2 regions of the Nonomuraea sp. WAC 01424 genome follow, and region 1 is predicted to be linked to the other one. Evidence: riboswitches for the same ligand, from Rfam matches in the RefSeq annotation. Region 1 holds a riboswitch; the other holds the start of a gene.
What was found. A riboswitch is a leader RNA that binds a small molecule or an ion and turns the genes downstream of it on or off. The one in region 1 is predicted to bind S-adenosylmethionine.
Positions count from the first base shown of each region.

Region 1 (7,420 bases):
TGGTGCACCCCCTGTCGAAAGAGATGAGGAGAGGGGTCCACGCATGACAGCGGGCGCCGAGTCCTGACAACCCGACGCCCGCCTGGATGCGACCTCTTGGAGGTGCGCCGGCCGGTCATCCGCCGACTGACCGGCCGGGATCAGAGCCCGGACCGCGCGCGAGCGGTCCGGGCTCTCCCTGCCTCAGCGGCTGTAGACCGCGGTGTTCGGGCTCCCCTGGCAGCCGTTGATCGGCACCGCCTGGATGCCGATGTTGTTGCCGCAGACGGGCACGACGGCGGTGATGGGGAGGTGGATCGGGCTGCCGGTCAGGATGCCGTTGTTGCCGTGGGTGACGTCGTCGGCGTACGCGGGGGCGGCCAGGGCCAGCAGGGCGATGGCACCTGCCATGACCAGAGTCTTCTTCACGGGGGGCTCCTCTCAGTATGCGGCCGAAGAGGCCGCAATGCTTTTGGTGGAGCGATCCGGCTCGCCGCTTACCGCGGACGGGCGAAACGCAGTCGCTCTGTGACAGTGCGTAAACGTTAGCGCAATGTAACGACCAAGAGTAGTCAATCATTGACTCTGCGTGTCGTCACGTCGAATCGTGAGATAGTCCCTGCATGTGGCTCACCTGGCGCGCCGCGACCGAACGCGCGCTCTACGGCGAGGAGGGCTTCTACCTCCGCGAACGCCCCTCGGGCCACTTCCGCACCTCGGTCGGAGCCTCGGCCGCGTTCGCGGAGGCGGTCCTGGCCCTGCTGACGGAGGTGGACTCCGAGCTCGGCGCCCCCGACCCGCTCGACCTGGTCGACATCGGCTCAGGCGAGGGCGTGCTGGTCGGCCGCGTGCTCGCGGCGGCCGGGCCCGACCTGCGCGACCGGCTCCGGGTCACCTGCGTCGACCTGTCCGCCAGGCCCGCCGGTCTGCCCGAGCAGGTGGAGTGGAGCCGCACGCTGCCCACCAGCATCACCGGCCTGGCCATCGCCAACGAGTGGCTCGACAACATCCCGCTCGACGTGGCCGAGCAGACCTCCGGCGGCCCCCGCCTGGTCATGGTCAACACCCGGACCGGCGAGGAGCGCCTCGGCGGCCCGCTGCGGCCCGCCGACCGCGAATGGCTCGACCGCTGGTGGCCGCTGCACCACGTGGGCACCCGCGCCGAGATCGGCCGCCCCCGCGACGACGCCTGGGCCTCCGTTCTGGTACGCCTCGCCCGCGGCCGGGCGATAGCCGTGGATTATGCACACCCTGTGGATAACCGACCGCTCTGCGGCACGCTGACCGGTTACCGCGACGGCTCGGTCGTCACCCCGATCCCCGACGGGACCTGCGACATCACCGCCCACGTCGCCCTCGACGCATGCGCCGAGGCCGGGCGGCGGGCCGGCGCGATATCCACAACCTTGTCCACACAGCGCAACGTGTTGCGGACGCTGGGCCTCACCGGCACCCGCCCGCCGGTCGACCTGGCGCACACCGATCCGCGCGCCTACGTACGCGCCCTGTCGAGGGCCTCGGAGGAGGCGGAGCTGATCGATCCGGCCGGGCTCGGCGGGTTCGGGTGGCTCAGCCAGAGCCGGTGACGTCGAGGTCGAGCGAGTGCAGGCCGCGGATGACGAACCCGGGCTTGTAGACCGGCTCCGAGCGCAGCTCGATCGTCCCCACGCGGTCCAGCAGCGCGTTGAACGACTCCGTCAGCTCGATCCTGGCCAGCGGCGCGCCCAGGCAGAAGTGGATGCCCGCGCCGAAGGAGATGTGCGGGTTGTCCGGCCGGCCCAGGTCGAGCCGGTCCGGGTCCTCGAACACCTCGGGGTCCCGGTTGGCCGAGCCGAACAGGCAGGCGACCTCCGAGCCGCGCGGGATCCGCACGCCGTCGACCTCGATGTCCTCCAGCACCCAGCGTTCGAAGAGCTGGAGTGGGGTGTCGTGGCGCAGCAGCTCCTCGATGGCGGTCGGCAGCAGCGAACGGTCGGCGCGCAGCCGGGCCAGCTCGCCGGGGTTCTTGAGCAGGGCCCGCCAGCCGTTGCCGGTGACGTTGACCGTGGCCTCGTGGCCCGCGTTGAGCAGCAGGACGCAGGTGCCGGCCAGCTCGTCCGGGGTCAGCTCGGGGATCGCGGCCAGGGCGCTGACCAGGTCGTCGCCGGGGTTGGCCACGCGCTCGCGGGCCAGGTCCTTGAGGTAGGACTCGAACTCCTCGGCCGCGCGCACCGCCTTGTGCTGGGTGTCCAGGTCGGGGTTGAGCTCGTACATGCCGCACATGTCGGCCGACCACGGGCGCAGCAGGTGGCGGTCCTGCTCGGGGACGCCGAGCATCTCGGCGATCACGGTGACCGGCAGCGGCTCGGCGACCTCGGCGATCAGGTCGCCGCCGCCCTTCTCGACGTACGCGTCGATCAGGCCCTCGGCGATGGCCCGTACGCGGGGGCGCAGCGACTCGACCATGCGCGGCGTGAACGCCTTGGACACCAGCCGGCGCAGCCTCGTGTGGTCCGGCGGCTCGACCTCCAGCATGCCGTTCCTGCTGACACGCCAGAAGGGCTCCTGGAACTCCGGCTCGGGCTGCCGGCCGAACTCCTCGTGGGTGGCGACGTGGGTGTAGTCGCGGCCCAGCCGCCGGTCCCTGAGCAGCGCGTTCACGTCTGCGTGCCGGGAGATCAGCCACTGGTTGGACGGCTCGAAGTAGTGGACGGGCGCCTCGCGCCTCAGCTCGTCGTAAGCCGGGTAAGGGTCGGCGACGAAATCCGGATTCCAGGGATCAAAGCGCACTATTTCATCTTATGAGACGTGCTGACCTGCTGGGCTTGCGAATGATGCCCGGGTGTCGGTTATAGTGCGGTCGTAGGTCATGAGTGCCAGCGACAAGCCCCGGCTAGCTGGCCGGCAACCCTCGCGTCCGCGGCGGGGTGCCCCGGGTGAAGACCTGGTCCGTCACGAGGTGTGGCGGGCAAGCGCGGGCTCCGTGGCTGTTCCCAGGGGTCCGACCGACCCCGTGAGGAGCCGTGCCATGTCCACGCTGACGATCTTCAACTCGCTGCCCGCCCAGGCCGTCGAGGCCCCCGCCGCCACCTCCGCCCCCTCCGGACGGCTGATCCCCGCCGTGCTCGGCGCCGACCTGGAGGTCCCGGTCAAGGGCGGCCGCCTGGTCAGCTACGCCAACCTCGACTACGCCGCCAGCGCCCCTTGTCTTGAGCCGGTCAGCGCCGCCGTCGCCGCCGCGCTCCCGGCCTACTCCAGCGTCCACCGCGGCGCGGGCTACGCCTCCCAGCTCACCACCGCCCGGTACGAGCAGTCCCGCCACACGGTCAGGGCCTTCGTCGGCGCCCGCCCGGACGACGCCGTCATCTTCACCCGCAACACCACCGACGCCACCAACCTGCTGGCCCGCTGCCTGCCCGAGGGCACGACCGTGGTCGTCTTCGACTCCGAGCACCACGCCTCGCTGCTGCCCTGGGAGCGGTCCGTACGCCTCGCGCCCCCCGCCTTCCCCGGTGAGGCCGTCCGCGCCGCCGACGAGGCGCTGGCCGGGATCGAGGGCCCCAAGCTGCTCGTGGTCACCGCCGCCTCGAACGTCACCGGCGAGTTGTGGCCGATCGCCGCCCTCGCCCACATCGCCCACCGGCACGGCGCCCGGATCCTGGTGGACGCCGCCCAGCTCGTACCGCACCGCAGGCTCAACCTGACCGCGCTCGACCTGGACTACGTGGCCTTCTCCGGCCACAAGCTGTACGCGCCCTTCGGCGCCGGCGTGCTGATCGGACGGCGTGACTGGCTGGCCGAGGGCGAGCCGTACCTCAAGGGCGGCGGCGCGGTGCGCTCGGTGGGCGAGACCACCGAATGGCACGACGACCCCGAGCCCCGCCATGAGGCGGGCACCCCCAACGTGCTGGGCGCCATCGCCCTGGCCGCCGCCTGCGACGCGCTCACCGCCACCGGCTGGACCGAGCTGGTACGCGAGGAGGAGCGCCTGATCGCCCGCCTGCGCGCCGGCCTGGCCTCGATCGAGGGGGTGCACGAGCTGTCGCTGTGGGGCGAGGACCACCCGCGGGTGGGGATCGTGTCGTTCGTGGTGGACGGCTACTCGGCCCGGGAGGTGGCCGAGGCGCTGTCCGGCGAGTACGGCATCGGCGTGCGTGACGGGAAGTTCTGCGCGCACCCGTTCGTCCGCCACCTGCTGGGCACGGCGGACGGCGGCTGCGAGGACGGCACCGCGTCGGCGGTGCGGGCCTCGATCGGCATCGGCAGCACGCAGGAGCACGTCGACCGCCTGATCGAGGCCCTGCGCGACCTGGTCGGCCGCTGACCTCAGCGGTCAGAGGGCTTTTGCCGGGTCGGTCGTCAGCGGTTGGGCGGCTTCGGCTGGGTCGGCTCGTCCGAGACCAGGGCGTCGATGTCCCTCATGTCCTCGTCGTTGAGGTGACCGGGCCGCGGCGCGCCCGGCTGCCTCGGCACGTTGGGCTGCTCGGCCTCCCCCTCGGGCCTGGCCGGCGTCGTGGGGCCACCCGCGGGCCGCACCTGCGTCGTGGGCTGCGTCGTGGGCTCCCTCATGGGCTGCGTCGTGGGCTCCTCGGTGACGACGGTCGTCGGCTCGGCGCGCCGGACCGGCCGATGCGCGGCGAGGTCGTCCTCGGCGATCCGGCGTTCCCTGCGGCGCCGGAACATCGTGTTGACGATGCCGTCGAGGCCGATCCGGCCGCCGCCCAGCGCGGCGAGCATCAGAGCGAGCGCGCCCCGCGCCCCCGGCAGCTCCCAGCCGCCGTTCTGCGACAACACCCCGCGTCCTATGTGCACGAAGACGATCGCGCCGATCATGTCAATGAGCAGCAGCAACGCCACCGGACGTACCAAGAGGCCGAGGATCAGCAGGACACCGCCGATCAACTCCACGATGGCGGCGAATCCCGCGGACAACCCGGGCATGGGCACGCCCATCTCCCGGAACTCCGCCGCCGCGGCACCCAGCCCGCCCTGCCACTTCTGCCAGCCGTGCGCCACGAAGATCACACCGAGCACCACCCTGGAGATCAGGGCGGCCACATCAAACAGAACTCTCTTCACAGTGCTTTCTCCCCCCGTTCCCGGTGTTGATCCCCATGTCTGGCTTCGGGATGCGTTGCCATACGATTCCTTGACCATCCCCCACGCTGGCCCACCTCGCGGGACGGTGGCAGCATGGGCCCTATGACGGAACGCGTGGTCGGGCTCGGCGCGGGCGCGAAGGAGCTGGCGACCGAGGACATGATCCTCAACATCGGTCCCCAACACCCCTCCACGCACGGCGTGCTCAGGCTCCGGCTGACCCTCGACGGCGAGCGCATCGCGGCGGCCGAGCCGATCATCGGCTACATGCACCGGGGCGCGGAGAAGTTGTTCGAGGTCCGCGACTACCGGCAGATCATCATGCTCGCCAACCGGCACGACTGGCTGTCGGGGTTCGCCAACGAGCTGGGCGTCGAGCTGACCGCCGAACGGCTGCTCGGTATGGAACCGCCGGTCAGGGCCGTGTGGGCCCGTACGCTGCTGGCCGAGCTCAACCGCATGCTCAACCACCTGATGTTCCTCGGCTCCTACCCACTCGAACTCGGCGCGATCACCCCCGTCTTCTACGCCTTCAACGAGCGCGAACGCATCCAGGCCGTCATGGAGGAGATCTCCGGCGGGCGCATGCACTACATGTTCAACCGGGTCGGCGGCCTCAAGGAGGACCTGCCGCTCGGCTGGCTCGACCGGGTCGCGCAGGCCGTCGCCGAGACCCGCCGCCGGGTGCCCGACATCGAGGGCCTCATCCTGAACAACGAGATCTTCCTCGCCCGTACCAAGGGGGTCGGCGTGCTGACCCGCGAGCAGATCCTCCAGTACGGCGTCAGCGGGCCCATCGCCCGCGCCTCGGGGGTCGACCTCGACCTGCGGCGCGACGACCCGTACCTGGCCTACGGCGAGTTGCCCGTCGAGGTCGTCACCCGGAAGGCGGGCGACTGCCATTCCCGGTTCGAGGTGCTGTTCGCGCAGCTCAAGGTCTCGCTCGACCTCGCCGAAGCCTGCGTCGAACGGCTGCGCGAGCTGCCTCCCGGGCCGATCAACCAGCGGTTGCCGAAGGTGCTCAAGGTGCCCGAGGGCCACACGTACGCGTGGACCGAGAACCCGCTCGGCATCAACGGCTACTACCTGGTCTCCAAGGGCGACAAGACGCCGTGGCGGCTCAAGCTGCGCTCGGCCTCCTTCGGCAACGTCCAGGTGCTGCGCGAGCTGCTGCCCGGCAACCTGGTGGCCGACATGATCGCCATCCTCGGCTCGATGTTCTTCGTCGTGGGTGACATCGACAAGTGAGCACTCCCCAACGCGACAAGTACGTCGACTGGCTCCGCGCTCTCAGCCTCATCGTGGTGGTGGTCTGGCACTGGGCGTTCACGATCCTGGAGTGGAAGCCCACCGGACCCGAGCCCACCAGCCCGCTCGGTTTCACCTCGGGGTTGTGGATCCTGACCTGGCTGCTCCAGGTGTTGCCGCTGTTCTTCTACGTCGGCGGCCACGTGCACCTGCTGTCCTGGAACCGGGCCCAGGCACGCGGCGTGGGCATCGGGGCGTTCGTCTGGCGGCGCATCCGCGCGCTGGCCCTGCCGGCGTTGTTCCTGTGCGGCGTGTGGATCTCCGTCGGCGCGGTCGTGACCTGGGCGTTCGGCGTGGAGTGGATGTGGCGGGTGGTGCTGCTCGTACTCAGCCCGCTGTGGTTCCTCGGCGTCTACCTGGTGCTGATCGCGCTGCTGCCGGTGGCCCTGTGGCTGCACAGGCGCTACGACGTGCTGGCCCTCATCTGGCTCGGCGGCTCGGCCCTGGTCGTGGACGTGGTGCGCTTCCGCTACGGCTACGAGTGGGCCGGCTGGCTGAACATGATCATCGTCTGGGGCCTGGCCCACCAGGCGGGCTTCTTCTACGACCGGATCGTCATCCTGCCCAGGCGGTACGACATCGGCATCCTGTGGACGGGCCTGTTCGCCCTGTTCGGCCTGGTCTACTCGGGCATCTACCCGGGCTCGATGGTCGGCGTGCCCGGGGACAAGTGGTCGAACATGGCCCCGCCGACGTTCGTCATCGTCGCCCTGCTGATCTTCCAGATCGGCCTGGTGGAGGTGCTGCGCCCGGCCATGGAACGGGTGCTCGAACGTCCCCGCTGGGCCCGTGCGAACTCCTTCATCAACCGTTACGCCCTGCCGCTGTTCCTCTTCCACACGACCGGCATGGCGATCGCCTTAGGGCTGTCGTGGTGGCTGTTCGGCAACCTCGGCACCAAGATCCCGCCGGACCTGAAGTGGTGGCTGGAGCGGCCGATCGCCATCATCGGCCCCCTGATCTGCACCCTTCCGGTCATCTACCTCTTCGGCCGCCGCCGGACCCCGGCCGGGCGCACGCGCGAGGCCGGGGAGCCGCGCTAGTCGGTCTTGCG
Region 1 covers NZ_QHHZ01000014.1:196,507-203,926, forward strand. Annotated here, with positions in the region: gene DMB42_RS34945 (chaplin family protein) at 184-408, opposite strand; gene DMB42_RS34950 (SAM-dependent methyltransferase) at 603-1,565, shown strand; gene DMB42_RS34955 (cytochrome P450) at 1,549-2,748, opposite strand; SAM riboswitch class IV at 2,824-2,939, shown strand; gene DMB42_RS34960 (aminotransferase class V-fold PLP-dependent enzyme) at 2,987-4,282, shown strand; gene DMB42_RS53575 (DoxX family protein) at 4,318-5,037, opposite strand; gene DMB42_RS34970 (NADH-quinone oxidoreductase subunit D) at 5,161-6,306, shown strand; gene DMB42_RS34975 (acyltransferase) at 6,303-7,409, shown strand; gene DMB42_RS34980 (DUF3180 domain-containing protein) at 7,406-7,420, opposite strand, start outside.

Region 2 (7,420 bases), on a different contig from region 1:
AGAAGGCGCCCACAAGGGGCGCCTTCAAGAGTCGAGAGGTTCGAGCGGTTCAGCCGCCGGCGACGGCCGGGATGATGGAGATCTGAGTGCCTTCTGGGGCGGGAGTGTCGAGCCCTTCGGCGAAACGGACATCCTCTTCACCAACGTAAACGTTGACAAAACGACGAATCTTGCCCGATTCATCCAGAATTCTCGCGCCGATCCCCGGGTAGTCAGAGTCCAGCTTGGCGAGAACGTCACGAAGAGTCGCCCCTTCGCCACTCACCTCGGCGTTACCCCCGGTGTACGTGCGCAGAATGGTGGGAATACGCACAGAAACGCTCATGGTTTTCGTTGCCTTTCCTGGGTTGTCAGACAGTCGCGCGGAACGCGTCGAGAGAGGGCCGGATCACGGTGGTGGGCCGCGCGCCGTCGCTGATCGCGTCGAGCGTCTTGAGCCCGTCGCCGGTGTTCAGCACCACGGTCTCGGCCTCGGGGTCGAGCCTGCCCGTCTCGGCGAGCTTCTTCAGCACGCCCACCGTGACGCCGCCCGCGGTCTCGGCGAAGATGCCCTCGGTCGAGGCCAGGAGCCTGATCGCGGCGACGATCTCGGGATCCGTGACGTCCTCGACGCCCCCGCCCGTACGCCGGGCGATGTCCAGCACGTACGGCCCGTCGGCCGGGTTGCCGATGGCCAGCGACTTGGCGATCGTGTCCGGCTTGACCGGCTGGACCACGTCGTGCCCCGCCTTGTACGCCGTCGAGACCGGCGAGCGCCCGGCCGCCTGCGCCCCGAAGACCTTGTACGGCGTGTCCTCGACCAGCCCGAGCGCGATCAGCTCCTTGAACCCCTTGTCGATCTTGGTGAGCTGCGAGCCCGACGCGATGGGGATGACGATCTGCTCGGGCAGCCGCCAGCCGAGCTGCTCGGCGATCTCGTACGCGAGCGTCTTGGACCCCTCGGCGTAATAGGGCCGCAGGTTGACGTTGACGAACCCCCACTTGTCGCCCAGCGGGTCGCCGATGAGCTCCGAGCAGAACCGGTTGACCTCGTCGTACGTGCCCTCGATCCCGATCAGCTTGCCCCCGAACACGCGGGCCATGGCGATCTTGGCCTCTTCGAGGTCGGCCGGGATGAACACGCAGGCGTCGAGGCCGGCCCGCGCGGCGGCGGCGGTGACCGCGCCCGCGAGGTTGCCCGTGGAGGAGCAGGAGAGTGTGTGGAAACCGAAGTTCCTGGCCGCCTCGACGGCGATGGCGACCACCCGGTCCTTGAAGGAGTGGGTGGGGTTGCCCGAGTCGTCCTTCACGTACAGGGACTTGAGGCCGAGCGCCTTGCCGAGGTTGCCGGCCTTGACCAGCTTCGTCCAGCCCGGGTTCATGTTGGGCTTGCTCGCGACGTCGGCGGGGACCGGGAGCAGCGAGCGGTAGCGCCAGATGTTGGCGGGACCGGACTCGATGTCCGCGCGGGTCACCCGGCCGAAGGAGTAGGCCGCCTCCAGCGGCCCGAAACACTCCAGACAGGCGAAGCTGGGACCCAGGGGGTAGCGCGTGCCGCACTCGCGGCAGGACAGAGCGACGGCAGGACCAAAGTCGAGCGACATGAAGCGAGGCCTTCCCTCATCTTCGCCCGCGGCCACCTTGACCGCGAACCGGAATTGGCACCTTGTCCCGGTCGGCCTCGCCAGGTCGCGAGTACAAGCCGGGAGGGTTGCCGGGGCTTCGCAGGGCCGGTCCCTCCACCCCTCTGGATGAGCAATATTCAGTTGTTCGAAAAGGACTCTACCTTCTCAAGTGGTGGAAACAACCACCCGTCTCAACATGCGAGAGAACCCGTCTCAGCGATAGTCCTCCCCCAGGACTCCCTGCACGTACTTGCGGGCTTGGTGGATGCGGGACTTGGCGGTGCCGAGCGGGATGTTGAGCTGCTCGGCGACCTCGTTGTAGTCGAGCTGGACGATGTCGCGCAGCAGCAGCGCCTGCGCCAGGTCGGGCTTGTCGGCCTCCAGCGCCTCCATGGCGTCGAGGAGGTCGAGCCGCGAGCCCGCGATCACGCTGACCCGCCGCGCGTCTGGCTTCTGCATGGGCAGCTCCTCCGACGTCTGCTCGGCGGCCCTGCGCTTCAGCGACCGGTACGTGGTGCGCGCGCAGTTGGCGGTCACGATGTGCAGCCAGGTGCTGAACCTGGCCCGCCCCTCGAACCGCCCGATGTTGCGCGCCACGGCCAGCAAAGTGTCCTGTGAGGCTTCTTCCGCGTCCTGGTGATAGGGCAGGATCCGGGCACAGTGGCGCATCACGTCAGGCTCGATCCTGGCCAGGAGCTCGCCGAGCGCGCGATGGTCTCCTGCCGCGGCCGAGCGGGCGAGTTCCTCGGTTAGCTCATCTAGCGCCATAGCTGGGATCCTATGGGCGAAGGGAGCCCGAATGAACAGCGTCCTCGTGGCCTCCAACCGCGGACCGGTCTCGTTCACCGTCGACGACGACGGTGAGCTGAGCATGAAACGCGGTGGTGGGGGCCTGGTCTCGGGCCTGTCGGGAGTGGCCAAGGAACACGGCGTGCTGTGGGTGTGCGCCGCGCTCTCCGACGGCGACCGCAGCGCCGTACGCCTGGCGCCGGGCGGCCGGCTCGACCGCACCGGCTACGACACGGGCGCGCTGCGCATGCTCGACATCCCCGCGGCCACCTTCCACCGCGCCTACAACGCCGTGGCCAACTCCACACTCTGGTTCGTCAACCACCTGCTGTACGACATCCCCAACTCGCCCTGCTTCGGCACGAAGTTCCGCCGCGAATGGGAGTCCTACCGCGACTACAACGGCGCGTTCGCGCTGGCGCTGGCCGAGGAGGCCGGGCACGGCGCGCGCGTGATGGTGCAGGACTACCACCTGACACTCACCCCGGCGATGCTCCGCGCCGAACGTCCCGACCTGCGCATCGCCCATTTCAGCCACACGCCGTGGGCGCCGCCCGAGTACTTCTCCCTGCTGCCCGACGAGGTGACCAGGGAGGTCCTGGACGGCATCCTGGGGGCCGACCACGCCGGCTTCCTCACCAGGCGGTGGGCGGCGGCGTTCATGGACTGCTGCGAGGCGCTGCTCGGCGCGCGGGTCGACCGCGCCGCCGGCACGGTCGCCCACGAGGGCAGGACGACCCGCGTCGGCGTCCACAGCCTGGGGGTGGACGGCGCGGCGTTGTGGGCGCGGGCCTGCGAGCCCGACGTCGAGTCGCACATGGCCGCGCTCACCGAGCAGGTGGCCGGGCGCCGGCTGATCGTCCGCATCGACCGCACCGAGCTGTCCAAGAACATCGTGCGCGGCCTGCTGGCCTACCGCGAGTTCCTGGACGCCCACCCGGAGTGGCACGGGAAGGTGGTCCACCTGGCCTTCGCCTACCCCAGCCGGCACGACCTGCCCGAGTACCGCGAGTACACCGCCTCGGTGCAGCGCTGCGCCCGCGAGATCGAGGACGCGTACGCCACCGAGGACTGGGACCCGGTCATCCTCAACGTCAACGACGACTACCCGCGTTCGCTGGCCGCGTACCGGCTGGCGGACGTGCTGCTGGTCAACCCCATCCGCGACGGGATGAACCTGGTGGCCAAGGAGGGGCCCGTACTGTCGCCGCGCTGCGCCCTGGTGCTCTCGCGCGAGGCGGGGGCGGCGGACGAGCTGGGGCCGTACGCGCTGGTCGTCAACCCCTACGACGTGAGCGGCACCGCCGCCGCCCTGCACGAGGCGCTGGTCATGCCCGAGGACGAACGCCGGCGCCGCCGCGACCTGCTGTACGCGGCGGCCACGGCACTGCCGCCGCACAAGTGGCTGGAATCCCAGCTCGACGCCCTGCTTTAACATGAGATGTCGGGTTTGCTGCGGATGACGGAGGCTGCCGAGTGTCGACGGTCTCAACGCCCATCCGGCTCGTCAGAGACCGTCCGACCTGGCTGATCTACCTCCTGCTCGGCACCTTCGCCACGTTCCTGTACGGCCTGAGCGCCGCCCTCCCGCTCCTGCGCGCCGACCAGCACACCACGGCCACCGTGGCCGGGCTGCACGGCACCGCCATGGCGGTCGGCACGATCGGGGCCGGACTCGTCCTCCCCCTGCTCACCAGGCTCCTCGGCCGGCGTGCGACGAGCTGGCTCGGCCTGGCCGGGATGAACGCCGGCGTACTGCTCGTCCTGACCACATCGGCGCTGCCCCTGACGCTCCTCGGGTACGGCGTGGCCGGCGGCTTCGGCTCGGTCATGCTCTACGCGGCGATGGCCGAGCTCAGCGACCACCACGGGCCCGCCGGGCCGGCCGCGCTCAGCGAGGCCAACGCGGTGGGCGTGCTGGTGGGGATGGTGGCGACGTTCGCGCTCAGCCAGGTGGCGCAGAGCGCGCTCGGCTGGCGGGCCGCCCTGAGGCTCACCCCGGCCGCCAGCGTCGTGCTCGCGCTCACGCTGGGCCGTACCTGGCCGGCGCCTCGCGAGGCCGCCGCGACCCGCGCCGAAGCCCCCCTCGTCCCCTCGGCCGGGGGCGGCGGGTGGCGTTTCCAGCTCGCCGGGGCCGTGCTGTTCTGCTGCGTGGCCCTGGAGTTCTCGTTCAACCTGTGGGCCGCCGACCTGTTCGCTCTCAGGACGGGCGTGACGGCGGCCGTCGCGGCCACCGGGCTGACGGCGTTCGTCAGCGGTATGGCGGCGGGCAGGTTCGCGGGCGCGCAGCTCGCGCTGCGGTTGCCGGCCGCGCCGCTGTTCGCCGGCGCTCTGGGGCTGACGGCACTCGGGTGGCTGCTGTTCTGGACGAGCACCGTGCCGGTGTTGTCGTACGCGGGGCTGGCGCTGAGCGGGCTGGGCGCGTCCCTGCACTTCCCGCTCGCGCTGAGCGCCCTGATCGTCGCCTCCGGCGACCGTGCGGACCGCGCGGCGGCCGCCTCGCCCGTGTGGGCGGGCGCCGCCATGGCGATCGGCCCGCTGCTGCTCGGCACGCTGGCCGACGGCTACGGCACCGGGACCGCGTTCCTGCTGGTGCCCGTGGTCATCGGCCTCGCGGTGGCCGGGCTGATCATGTCCAGTCGGCGTACTTGAGCGTGTCGGTCAGGCCGGGCGTGTTCCACTGGTCCACGACGAGGATCCGGCTCTTCGGCAGATACCACTCGCGCTGCGTGAACGTGCCCTTCACCCCGCCGCCGGAGTAGCTGACGCACTTCGCCCGCCAGGCGTTGTAGGCGGCCTTGTGGCCCGGCCCGACCTGCCGGTAGCCCCGGGAGACCTGAGGGCCGACGACCTCGCCCCACTTCCGGTTGAACGGGCACGGCTGCACGTCGCTGGCCGGATAGTACGGATCCTTGCCCGTGTAGGGCCCGAACCCCTCGGCCCCCCGCTTGATCGCGCCGGGCCCGAGGATGTAGAAGGCGTCGCACTCGGGCGAGCCCCAGCCCTGCGGCTTGGCGCATTTGCCGGTGACCACCTGCACGTAGTCGGCGCCCTGGCGGTGGACCACCCACTCGATCGGGATGTAGAGCGTCAGGCCGCCGCGCAGCTTGAGCTGCTGGGCGGGAGCGGCGGAGGCGGGCCCGGGGACGGCGAGCACGGCGGCCAGGGTCGCGGCCGAGGCGGCTGCGACGGCGAGAGATCGTCTTGACATGCGCACCAACGTAGGACCCGCCACTTGCAGCCCAATCACGAACGACTGAAGGCCGTCGTCAGCTCCCGCAACAGCGCCACCACCCCGTCGGGCCCGTCGGCGCCGGTGTCGGCCCGTTCGGCCAGCGCGGTCACCTCGGCCGAGCCGCTGCACACGGTCACGCCGGGCAGCCCCGAGGCGCGTACGGCCTCGAAGGCGGCCAGGTCGCCGAGGTCGTCGCCGACGAACATGACCGATCTGGCGTCCCGCTCGGCCAGGAAGAGCCCGAGCGCGTGCCCCTTGTCCATGCCGGGCGGCCGCAGCTCCAGGACCATGCGACCCGGCTCGATCACCAGGCCGTGCTTGGCGGCCAGCGCGGCCAGCGGCTCGCGCAGCGCGGCGAACGCGCCCTCGGGGTCGGGGGCGCGCCGGGTGTGCACGGCCACCGCCCGGCCCTTGTCCTCGATCGACACGTCGTGGAGGCCGAGCGAGTCGAGCAGCAGCGGCAGCTCGGCCGCGGCGCGGGGCACGCCGGGTGGCGGCGGCGGCGCGGAGACCCGTCCGTCCTCCCACCGCTCGAAGCCGTAGTGGCCGAGCACCACGAGACCGGGCACACCGGTCAGCCCCGGCCCGAGTTCGAGCGCGGTGGCCACCGGTCTGCCGGTCACGATGACCACGGCGCCGACGTGGGCGCCCAGCTCGGCGGGCGCGTCGGGGGCCGCGGGGTGGATCTTCGCGGAGGCGGGATCGGGCACGATCGGCGACAGGGTTCCGTCGAAGTCGAGCCCGATCACGGCACCGGACGGATCTTTCAGGATCGCTTCCATACCAGGGATGTTCCTCACGCGGCTGCCGTACCCAGCCGGTCAGGGACGCATGCCGAGCCGTCTCGCCGCACGGTCACGCTGACGGGTGGAGCGTAACCTTCGCAACCGTTTGACCAGCATCGGGTCGTGCTCCAGCGCCTCCGGCCTGTCGATCAACTCGCCGAGCAACTGGTAGTAGCGGGTGGCCGAGAACCCGAAGGTCTCCTTGATGGCCTGCTCCTTGGCGCCCGCGTGACGCCACCACTGGCGTTCGAAGGCGAGGAGCTCCTGATCGCGATCGGTGAGGGGTTGGTGGGACGGTTCCTGGGCAGCATCGTCACCGCTGAGCGGTGTTCCCATCGTGTCCTCCTCGGGAAGGGGCGTACGACTCACATCGCACGCGGCGCGGCCCGTGGCCAATCGTAATGTGCGGAGTGCGGCTGTTCACGGCGGATTGCCGGACGTACAGTCACCAAATGTGACCCCAGTCATCACGCTCCTCACCGACTACGGGCTCGAAGACGGCTATGTGGCCGCCTGCCATGGGGTGATCGCCGGGATCGCGCCGCACGCGCGGGTGATCGACGTGTGTCACCTGGTGCCGTCCGGCGACGTACGGCGTGGCGCGGCGATCCTCGCCCAGACCATCCCGTACCTCCCCGAGGGCGTCCACATCGGCGCGGTCGATCCCGGTGCGGGCGGCGCGCGGCGCTCGGTGGCGGTCGAGGCGGGCGGACGGGTGTTCATCGGCCCCGACAACGGCCTGCTGTCCTGGGCGGTACGCGCCAGCGGCGGCGCGCGGGCCGCGTACGCGCTCAGCAACGAGGAGCACTTCCTGCGGCCGGTGTCGCCGACCTTCCCCGGCCGGGACGTGTTCTCGCCGGTCGCCGGGCGGCTGGCGGGCGGGCTGGACCCGACCGAGCTGGGGCCCCAGGTGCCGGTCGAGCGGCTGGTCTCGCTGCCCGAGCCGACCTCGCTGCTTCGGGACGGCTCGGTCGAGGGCGAGGTCGTCTCGGTCGACCGCTACGGCA
Region 2 covers NZ_QHHZ01000035.1:26,458-33,877, reverse strand. Annotated here, with positions in the region: gene DMB42_RS51655 (MoaD/ThiS family protein) at 50-325, opposite strand; gene thrC (threonine synthase) at 351-1,583, opposite strand; SAM riboswitch class I at 1,597-1,737, opposite strand; gene DMB42_RS51645 (RNA polymerase sigma factor) at 1,818-2,372, opposite strand; gene DMB42_RS51640 (trehalose-6-phosphate synthase) at 2,404-3,828, shown strand; gene DMB42_RS51635 (sugar MFS transporter) at 3,870-5,045, shown strand; gene DMB42_RS53925 (hypothetical protein) at 5,023-5,604, opposite strand; gene otsB (trehalose-phosphatase) at 5,640-6,410, opposite strand; gene DMB42_RS51620 (DUF3263 domain-containing protein) at 6,450-6,749, opposite strand; gene DMB42_RS51615 (S-adenosyl-l-methionine hydroxide adenosyltransferase family protein) at 6,868-7,420, shown strand, end outside.
Region 2: another riboswitch for S-adenosylmethionine. It lies ahead of thrC (threonine synthase); the one in region 1 lies ahead of DMB42_RS34960 (aminotransferase class V-fold PLP-dependent enzyme).